2 regions of the Acinetobacter suaedae genome follow, and region 1 is predicted to be linked to the other one. Evidence: predicted binding sites of a transcription regulator. Region 1 holds the regulator's gene; the other holds the start of a gene.
The links. The regulator PhoB, encoded in region 1, activates phosphate uptake and scavenging genes when phosphate is short. The targets are predictions, from matches to a motif close to TGTCATNAANCTGTCATAA.
Positions count from the first base shown of each region.

Region 1 (4,209 bases):
GCCGATCAGATCACAGTGACTATCAATGTCTAAGTTGAGTGTGTGACCATAATCAAGATTGTAGGCACGAGCATCATCAAATAATTGATTCATTAAATTTGCCATCTCAATAATCTGATTTTTTGCAACTTTTTTATTATTTTCGAGATTGGACAAGAGCAATAAGTCATTAACCAATGCATTCATACGTTTGGTTTGTGATTGCATTTGCGTAAAAGCACGTTTCCAGCGAGGGGTGATATCGTCCTGATCAGTAAAGGTTTCGATATAGCCACTGAGTACGGTCAGTGGGGTACGTAACTCATGTGAAATATTATCAACAAAGTCCTTACGCATTTGTTCAAGATTATGCATACGGGTGATGTCATGTGCGACCAAAAGACGGCTTTCACCTCCAAAGCGGGTAATTTTGACTTGCACATAGCGTTCTTCATCCATTTGCGCTTGTAGACGGATGCCATCGGGTGCTTGATCACTATGGTTAAAATATTCAATAAAATTGGGTTGGCGCAAGATCGACAGCAAGTTACGCCCGCGATCCATTGGATTGATACCCAATAATTTTTCTGCGGCTGGATTCCACCATTCGAGCTGATGTTGGTCATCAATCAAGACAACGGCTTCTGCCAACGCTACCAATGATGATTGTGCACGATCAATCAAACCCACCATTTCGGCTTGTACAATACGTTCTTGGCGTTGAGCACGATAGACGTTGAACAATAATGCACCCCAAATCCCATTCAGATTCGGTGGCATATCGTAAGGGCGATTAGAGATCCATTCATTGACGAGATAAAGTGAGCGAAGCTGTAGGATGAAAAACACCACAAAAGCAACGAAGATACAGCTCCAAAAGTATCCAACCCCAAATCCAATTAAGCTTGCAATCAATAAGAAAAATAGTAATAGTCTTAAATCTTGTTTTGCAAACGTCCATAAGCTGCTGTATTGAAAACGTTGATGTTCGCGCGCCAGCTCAGGGACGGGATATGGTTCATACATAAAAGGTTTTAACCTGCTGCCAAATCAGCTCGTGTAGAAAAACGATAACCTGTGCCTCGTACCGTTTGAACAAAACGATCGACACCAAAAGGCTCTAACACTTTGCGCAAACGACGAATATGCACATCAATGGTACGGTCTTCAATATACACATTTCCTCCCCATACTTGGTCAAGTAATTGGGCACGTGTATAAGCACGTTCTGGATGTGTCATAAAGAAGGCGAGTAAACGATATTCAGTTGGGCCCATATCGAGAATGCTGTTGCCAAAGCTTACACGTTGACTTACAGGATCTAGCATTAAGCCATTGGCATCAATCACTTTTTCGCCGCTTAGCGCATTGGCACGACGCAATACCGCTTTGATACGTGAAACCAGTTCGCGGGTTGAAAAAGGTTTGGTCATGTAGTCATCTGCACCTGCATCGAGACCTTGAACCTTATGGTCTTCTTCGCCTCGAGCCGTGAGCATGATTACAGGAATCTCTGCTAAGTTTTCATCTCGTTTCAAACGACGGCACAAATCTACACCGCTTACGCCACCTGGCAGCATCCAATCCAGCAAGATAAGAGCAGGACGCTGATCAACGATAATCTGATGCGCTTGCTTAGCATCCTCAGCTTGTAAACATTGGAAGCCAGCCATATCCAAAGAGGTATGGATCATTTCGCGGATCGGTAGCTCATCATCGACAATTAAAATATAGTCATCTTTCACAGCGCAATACCCTCAAAATCTGTAACGGTTAACCGTTTTGTTGTTATGACAGGCTTATTACAAAGATTAATTATGACAATATCATTGCAAAAGGGTAAATAAAGTCGAATTTAGCAATAAATTGTGACAATTGTGGGGCAGAGGAGTGACTAATTGATGACAATTCACAAATGACTAAAGTAAATAAATTCATCTGTTTAACATCACTGTCTTGTTATCGTCATAATTGTCACAAAACTGTAAAATGATTTTATTTTTTTTGTGTGGTGTTTTCAATAAATGATAAAAACACAGCACAACAAGCAGTTAGAACATCTTCTAAAGGTTGCTTGAAGCCTTCAGAGACCCAACGAATAATAATATGAGTCACATAGCCATTTAGACCTGTTGCCATTAGAGACACTTCTTCTGTGGTTTGCGGTACATTGGGCATGGTAATCATTACAAAGCCTTGGATAATCCGATCGAATTGGGTCAAGGTTTCTTGGATGGTGGCCTGATTGTGTAGATCTTGGACGAGCATCGCATCAATATAAATAATCCGTGCCATCCGAGGGTCATCTCTAATTGTTTTGAGTAGGGCAGATAAACCTGCTGTGACCATATTTTTAGGTTCAGGTGCTGCCATCAATACAGCTTGGGTCAAACAACTTTGCATTTTGCTAATCATACGCAAAAAAACAGTTTGGAATAAATCTTCACTTTTTTTAAATGATTCATAAAAATAGCGTTCAGTGAGTTTTGCTTCATTACAAACATCTTTAACAGTCACAGAGAAAAAACCGTTTGTCCCGTAAGTCGCAATACCCGCCTCGATCAGTTTCTCCCGACGAGCTTCTTTGCGTTCAGTTAAAGACAGACCTTTGAATTGACGTTCTTTGGTTTCGCTATTTTTTTTCTTTGTCTTGGCTTGCTTCTCAGTTGTCATCGAAAAACCGTTCCCTAAAAAAGTCTATATATCGTATGTCTAGCAGTGCTTAGATTGCAAACTGTTTAAAATAATATGTCTTGTTTCTGTCACTTGAGCTAGTAACGTGTGTATGACTCAAATACCAACAGATCTTAGAACGAGCATTTATGACAAGCATTATGTTTGTTCTTGCCATTTGTCTTAAAAGCATAGTGTACTATATTGACAACCGGTATTGTCAAAATTATATTGGTTACAAGTTAAACGGCACATGATCTGAGCGAATATGTGCAAATCATTCGCAATACAAAGGATAGGCAATGAAAAACTTTAAAAATAAAGTCGCAGCGATCACAGGTGCTGGCTCTGGGATTGGACAACAACTGGCACTTTTATTGGCTCAACAAGGTTGCCATTTGTCATTGAGTGATATCAATGAGAAAGGTTTGGCACAGACTGTTGAGTTGGTTAAACAGTATCCAGTTACTGTCACCACCAAAGTTCTTGATGTTTCTAACCGTGATGCGGTGAAACAATGGGCACAAGATACCGTACAAGATCATGGCTCAGTGAATATGATCTTCAACAATGCGGGTGTTGCATTAGGCTCAACAGTAGAAGGTGCAAGCTACGAAGATCTAGAATGGATCGTTGGAATTAACTTTTGGGGCGTGGTTTACGGTACTAAAGAATTCCTACCATTTATTAAACAAACTAAAGATGGCCATATCATCAACATCTCTAGTATTTTTGGCTTAACCTCACAACCAACACAGTCTGCATATAATGCGACCAAATTTGCGGTGCGTGGTTTTACTGAATCGCTTCGCCAAGAGTTGGATATTGAGAAAAGTGGTGTAAGCTCACTTTGTGTACATCCGGGTGGTATCCGTACCAATATTGCAAAAGCTGCAAAAATGAATGACAGCTTAAAGAGCTTAGGGATGGATCCAAGTAAATCAATTAAGCAGTTTGATAAGTTCTTGCGTACCCCACCTGAAGAGGCGGCTCGTCAAATCCTTCAAGCAGTATTGAAAGATAAACGCCGTTTATTAATTGGAACAGATGCTCGTATCGTCGACTCATTCCAGCGTTTATTCCCAACAGGCTATCAACGTATTGCGGCTTTTGCTACCAAAATGCTTTAATTTCTCAGTGACTTGAAGAAAGCCATTCTAAATGAATGGCTTTTTTTAAATCAAAACTTTGATTTTCCCTTTCTTCCAAACGAACTGATAATACGTAGCTTGGAATACACATAGGCAGACAAAAGCCAGAGCATAGGCCATCCAAATTCCTGTTAGTCCCCATAGTGTGGTAAACCAATAAGCACATGGGATCTCGATCAGAAGGATGGTGAAGATATTAATCAACATCGGTACAGTAACCGTTCCGCTGGCACGCATAATTGAAGCAAAAATCGCACTTGCACCAAAAAACAGCAATGACCATAACACGATAAATAATAGCTGCTGCCCCAAAACGACCACTTCAGGATCGGTAATAAACAGTGCCATTAAATATTTGGAAAATAGATAGCCTAAAGCAATTAAGCTACCTGTAAATAGGAAGTTC
Region 1 is NZ_CP043909.1:92,247-96,455, forward strand. It holds gene phoR (phosphate regulon sensor histidine kinase PhoR) at 1-1,005, opposite strand, end outside; gene phoB (phosphate regulon transcriptional regulator PhoB) at 1,014-1,724, opposite strand; gene F2A31_RS00445 (TetR/AcrR family transcriptional regulator) at 1,975-2,652, opposite strand; gene F2A31_RS00450 (SDR family NAD(P)-dependent oxidoreductase) at 2,955-3,782, shown strand; gene F2A31_RS00455 (MATE family efflux transporter) at 3,828-4,209, opposite strand, start outside.

Region 2 (4,209 bases), 1.7 Mb from region 1:
ACGCCACAAGGGAGCGGCACTAATCCACAAGAAGCAAATAATGATATTCAAAATGTTTTGAATCTAGTGGGTGGTTTTTTAAAAAAATAGTTGTTTATTCTCTGTGAAGCTAAAGCTCATATCCAAATGAGCTTTAGGTTTTGAATAATGCATAATTGCATTGTGGCGATAATACTTCAATAAAATTTTGAACAAAAGCTAAGATGGTTTAGGGAATGTTATGAGTGTGGCAGGGTCAGGAGTTGGCTTCTTTTTAATATTTTTTATCTATTTCGTCATCACTTTACCGATGTTGATACTTGTTGCTTTTTTTATTAAAGAGTTCCGACAAAAGTTATTTATCTTTTCATCTCTCTTATCGATTTTATTTATACCATCTTTATACAAAGACGTTTATTTTGTAGTAGAAAAAAATATTTGGGAAAGCTCCCAATTACTTGGAATAATTTGGCTGTTTTTCTCCACGATACTGCTGATCATACTTTTAATTTATTATGTTTTAAGAAAGGATCATTTTTTTAAAATTTTATGGTATTCATTTATTTCAATTGTTTTCATGAATGTAGTGGCAACGATTTATCTATTCTCTAAATGAAAAAAGGGCATAAAGCCCTTTTTTACTGATTAGGAAATAAGCTTCAAATTAGAAGTTATATTCCATACCTAAACCAATAGTTGTTTTCTTATCATCTTTCACTAACCAATCACGTTTTTGCTGACCAACTACGCCATAGAAACGTGCTTGTTTATTGATTTGATAATCAGCACCTAGACCATAAAGATCTTGTTTACGATCATCACGACCATTCGACTCTGTCGTAGCAGAAATATACTGTGCTTTTAACTTAATCGGAGTAGAAGGGATCTTGTATGCTGCTGTTACACCATATGCATCTTCTTGTAGACCTTTATAAGAGGTTACATCAGAACCACTGGTTGTCGTCACAGTATCATCTGTAGGTTGAGCAGTTTGCCATAAAGCGCCCAAAACAAAACCATCAAAACCTAATTTCGTGAAATCAAGTGAACCTGTTACACGGATTGCATCTGTATAAATACCAGATAATCCATATGCGCCATATTTAGATGCGATGCCATAGTTTCCTGCTACTGCGGCAGCTAAACCATAGTCTTTATTGTCGTAAGTAATCGATGCTGAAACGCCATCACCAAAACCATCACGACTGCCTTTGTAGCCTTTAGCTGCATTTTCCGTACTAGATGACTCTTCACCTTGTTGGAACATCACGTTGAAAGCCAACCCACCTAATAATTTTTTGTCAGTTTCGAAACCGATCACATTTTTTAAACGATCTTCACCTGCTAAAACAGCAGTCATATCGAGTTCATTGTGATCATTAAAAATATCTTGATTATTACCAGCTGCAGTTTTGAAATAAGAGTCGTATTGACCTACTTTTAAAGTACCTACGCCTTCTGATTTAAGACCGATAAAGCGATTACGGTTTGTGAAAGATTGGTCACCATCACCATCTGCATTGATTTGCCATTCAATTAAATAAACAGCAGAAAGGTTTTCAGTTAATTTTTCTTCACCTTTAATGCCGATACGAGACGCATTAGAATTTACTTTTGTTACGCTTTCATCTTTAAAGCCATTTTTATCAATTTGGTCCAAAGTCACATTGAGCTTACCATACAATGTAGGTGCTGCTTGTGCTGCATTCATGGCTAAAGTTGCTACAGTAGCAGCAAGAAGCAATTTTTTCATTGAGATTTCTCCAAAACACTTTTTTGTAAATGGCTGTTGCCTTAGTTACTGTTATAAGTTTGCTGGTGTACAAAAAGTTACATAGCTCACTAACTTGTATGCAGTATCGGTAAACTTTGTGACAGAGAAGTGAAGGAAAAATGACAGTTTAATGACGGTTAATGTAGAGTGAGAGTTAGTTTTATTATTGATTTTTATACAAATAGTCAAAAATAAAAAACGGAGCCAAAGCTCCGTTTTATTGACATCAAGATTTAAAGCGCAGCTTTGATCTTTTCAGCCAGCGATTTAATCTTTTCTTGATCACCCATTTGGGCAGCATGACGACCTAGTTCATGGATTGAACTTGGGATCAAATGAAAATGTACGTGAGGTACAGTTTGACCAGCAGGGGCACCGTTTAGTTGCATTAATACAATGCCTTGTACGTCTAGCGCCTTTTCCATCGCCTGAGCAACTTTCTGCACGATCTGAATCGTATAAGCAGCGGCATCGGCAGGGAGGTCTAGTAAGGTAACCGCTGGGGTCTTTGGAATCACTAAAGTGTGACCATCGGCTTGAGGCATGATATCCATAAACGCAAGAACTTGTTCATCTTCATAAACTTTTATCGCTGGTAATTCACCACGCAGGATTCTTGCAAAAATATTTTGGTCATCGTATGCCATGATTAGTCCTTTAAAATAATTCTCATTGAATAAGTCGATAACTTTTATCGACGTTAATCAAGAGAATAGGCTTATTTACAATTCAATTCTTTTTGACGTGCTTTGATTTCATCTAAGCGTTGTTGTTCTTTTTCAGAAAACTTAGGCTTAGTTGTGTGGCAGTTTTCATTACCGTATTTTGCTTTCGCATCAGCATCTTTGAAGCAGAAACCTTTAGATGCATAGATAAGGTTATAGTTATCTTGTAACTTTTTACATTCTTGCTCTGAAGCGGAAGCTTGCATACTGAAACTTGTCAGTGCGGCGAAACTTGCAAAAACTGCAACTGTAAACTTCTTCATGAGGTATTCCTCTCGTTATGAATAAGCACTAAGTTGAACCTAGCGCATGTACTAATATAAGGTTTATTGATGAAATTTCAATAAAACTGTATTATTCGAGTGTAATTTTACTCCATAATTTATTCTTAATTTTAGAAAAAATTGTTTTATATCAATAACTTTAAAGTAATTTGGATATAGTGGACTCTTTAGTTTTTAGACAGATTTGTCTGATCCAACCTCTAAATTTTAAAATTTAATTAAGCGATTTTACACTTCTAGCTTAATGTTTTGATGTTGGAACTCATAAATTTTAGTCATAAGACATTCACGGAATAGTTTGTTAGATTATGTGACTTTTATAGTAATTAACGGAATTATGAAGAAATTATTAATTGCATATACACTGGGATTAGGTCTCGTTGGCTGCGCATCTTCGAATTATGAAAGTATAAATAAAGCTCCAGTTGTTCCTAAAAATGAAGCTTACAATAGCTTTAAGATGACTGAGCATGGCATTATCACTGATCAGGATGTACATAACTTATCTGAACATGCCAATCTGAATACGAAATACACGATAAGCTTCTGAATAAAGCATATTTTAGCTAGAGATTCTACATAAAATAGCCCTTGAACTTTAGGGTTCAGGGTCAAAGAGATGCTAAATTTAGTTACCTAGAGCAGCAGACTCATAATCCGATGCTCTAGGTCGTAGTACAAAGCATTAGCTTTTTTGTAATGACTATATTTTACTGTTTGATAAATTATGTGAATTAAAGAATAAGAGCTTTATAAAATGAAATACTTAATACTCGCAATAATTTCAATTTTAATGTCAGTTACTACTTTTGCCAGAGAAACGAATTCAATGCGTTCCGCCTATGAGCTTGTGAGCATTGGAGATAGTGAAAGTGATTTATTTAGAAAAATGGGGAAGTCTTATCCACGATATTTCAAACATAAAGATGGCCGATCTTTCTGTCATGCAACAGAATATGTTTATGAGGTCGATATGCAGGTTTATACGGTTTGGGTATGTAATGGAAAGATATTTAAAATTGATGTGAATAGTAAATAATTTTTTTCACTAGAAATCTAGTTAAAAACCGTTCAAAAAGAGCGGTTTTTTAACGTAATAATTAACGTAAGGTTTTAAGTTTTAGATTTATTCCAATGTAATTTTACTCCATGATTCATACATTTTCACGGCAGCCGAAAAGTCACTATTAGGCTCAGCTGTCAAACTTGCCGCTTGGATTAGACTTTGTGTCAAAGAGAGGATTGGTGCAGGTAGTTTTGCATCATGAACTAAATCTAAAGCAATTCCAGTATCTTTCGCTAGCAATGGTAGGGCAAAGGTCACAGGAAATTCACGGCTTAACACACGTTGCGGAAAAATATTTTCAGTGACGAGACTTTTACCACTCGATGCATTGATACAATTTAATGCTGCATCGAGATTTACACCATGGGCTTTTAGAGTAGA
Region 2 is NZ_CP043909.1:1,749,355-1,753,563, reverse strand. It holds gene F2A31_RS08225 (YidB family protein) at 1-90, shown strand, start outside; gene F2A31_RS08215 (porin) at 644-1,732, opposite strand; gene F2A31_RS08210 (HIT family protein) at 1,987-2,400, opposite strand; gene F2A31_RS08205 (YARHG domain-containing protein) at 2,472-2,741, opposite strand; gene F2A31_RS15895 (putative periplasmic lipoprotein) at 3,100-3,312, shown strand; gene F2A31_RS08195 (hypothetical protein) at 3,520-3,801, shown strand; gene F2A31_RS08190 (NAD(P)-dependent oxidoreductase) at 3,889-4,209, opposite strand, start outside.
Region 2: the regulator PhoB is predicted to act here: its motif matches at 1,871-1,889, upstream of F2A31_RS08215 (porin).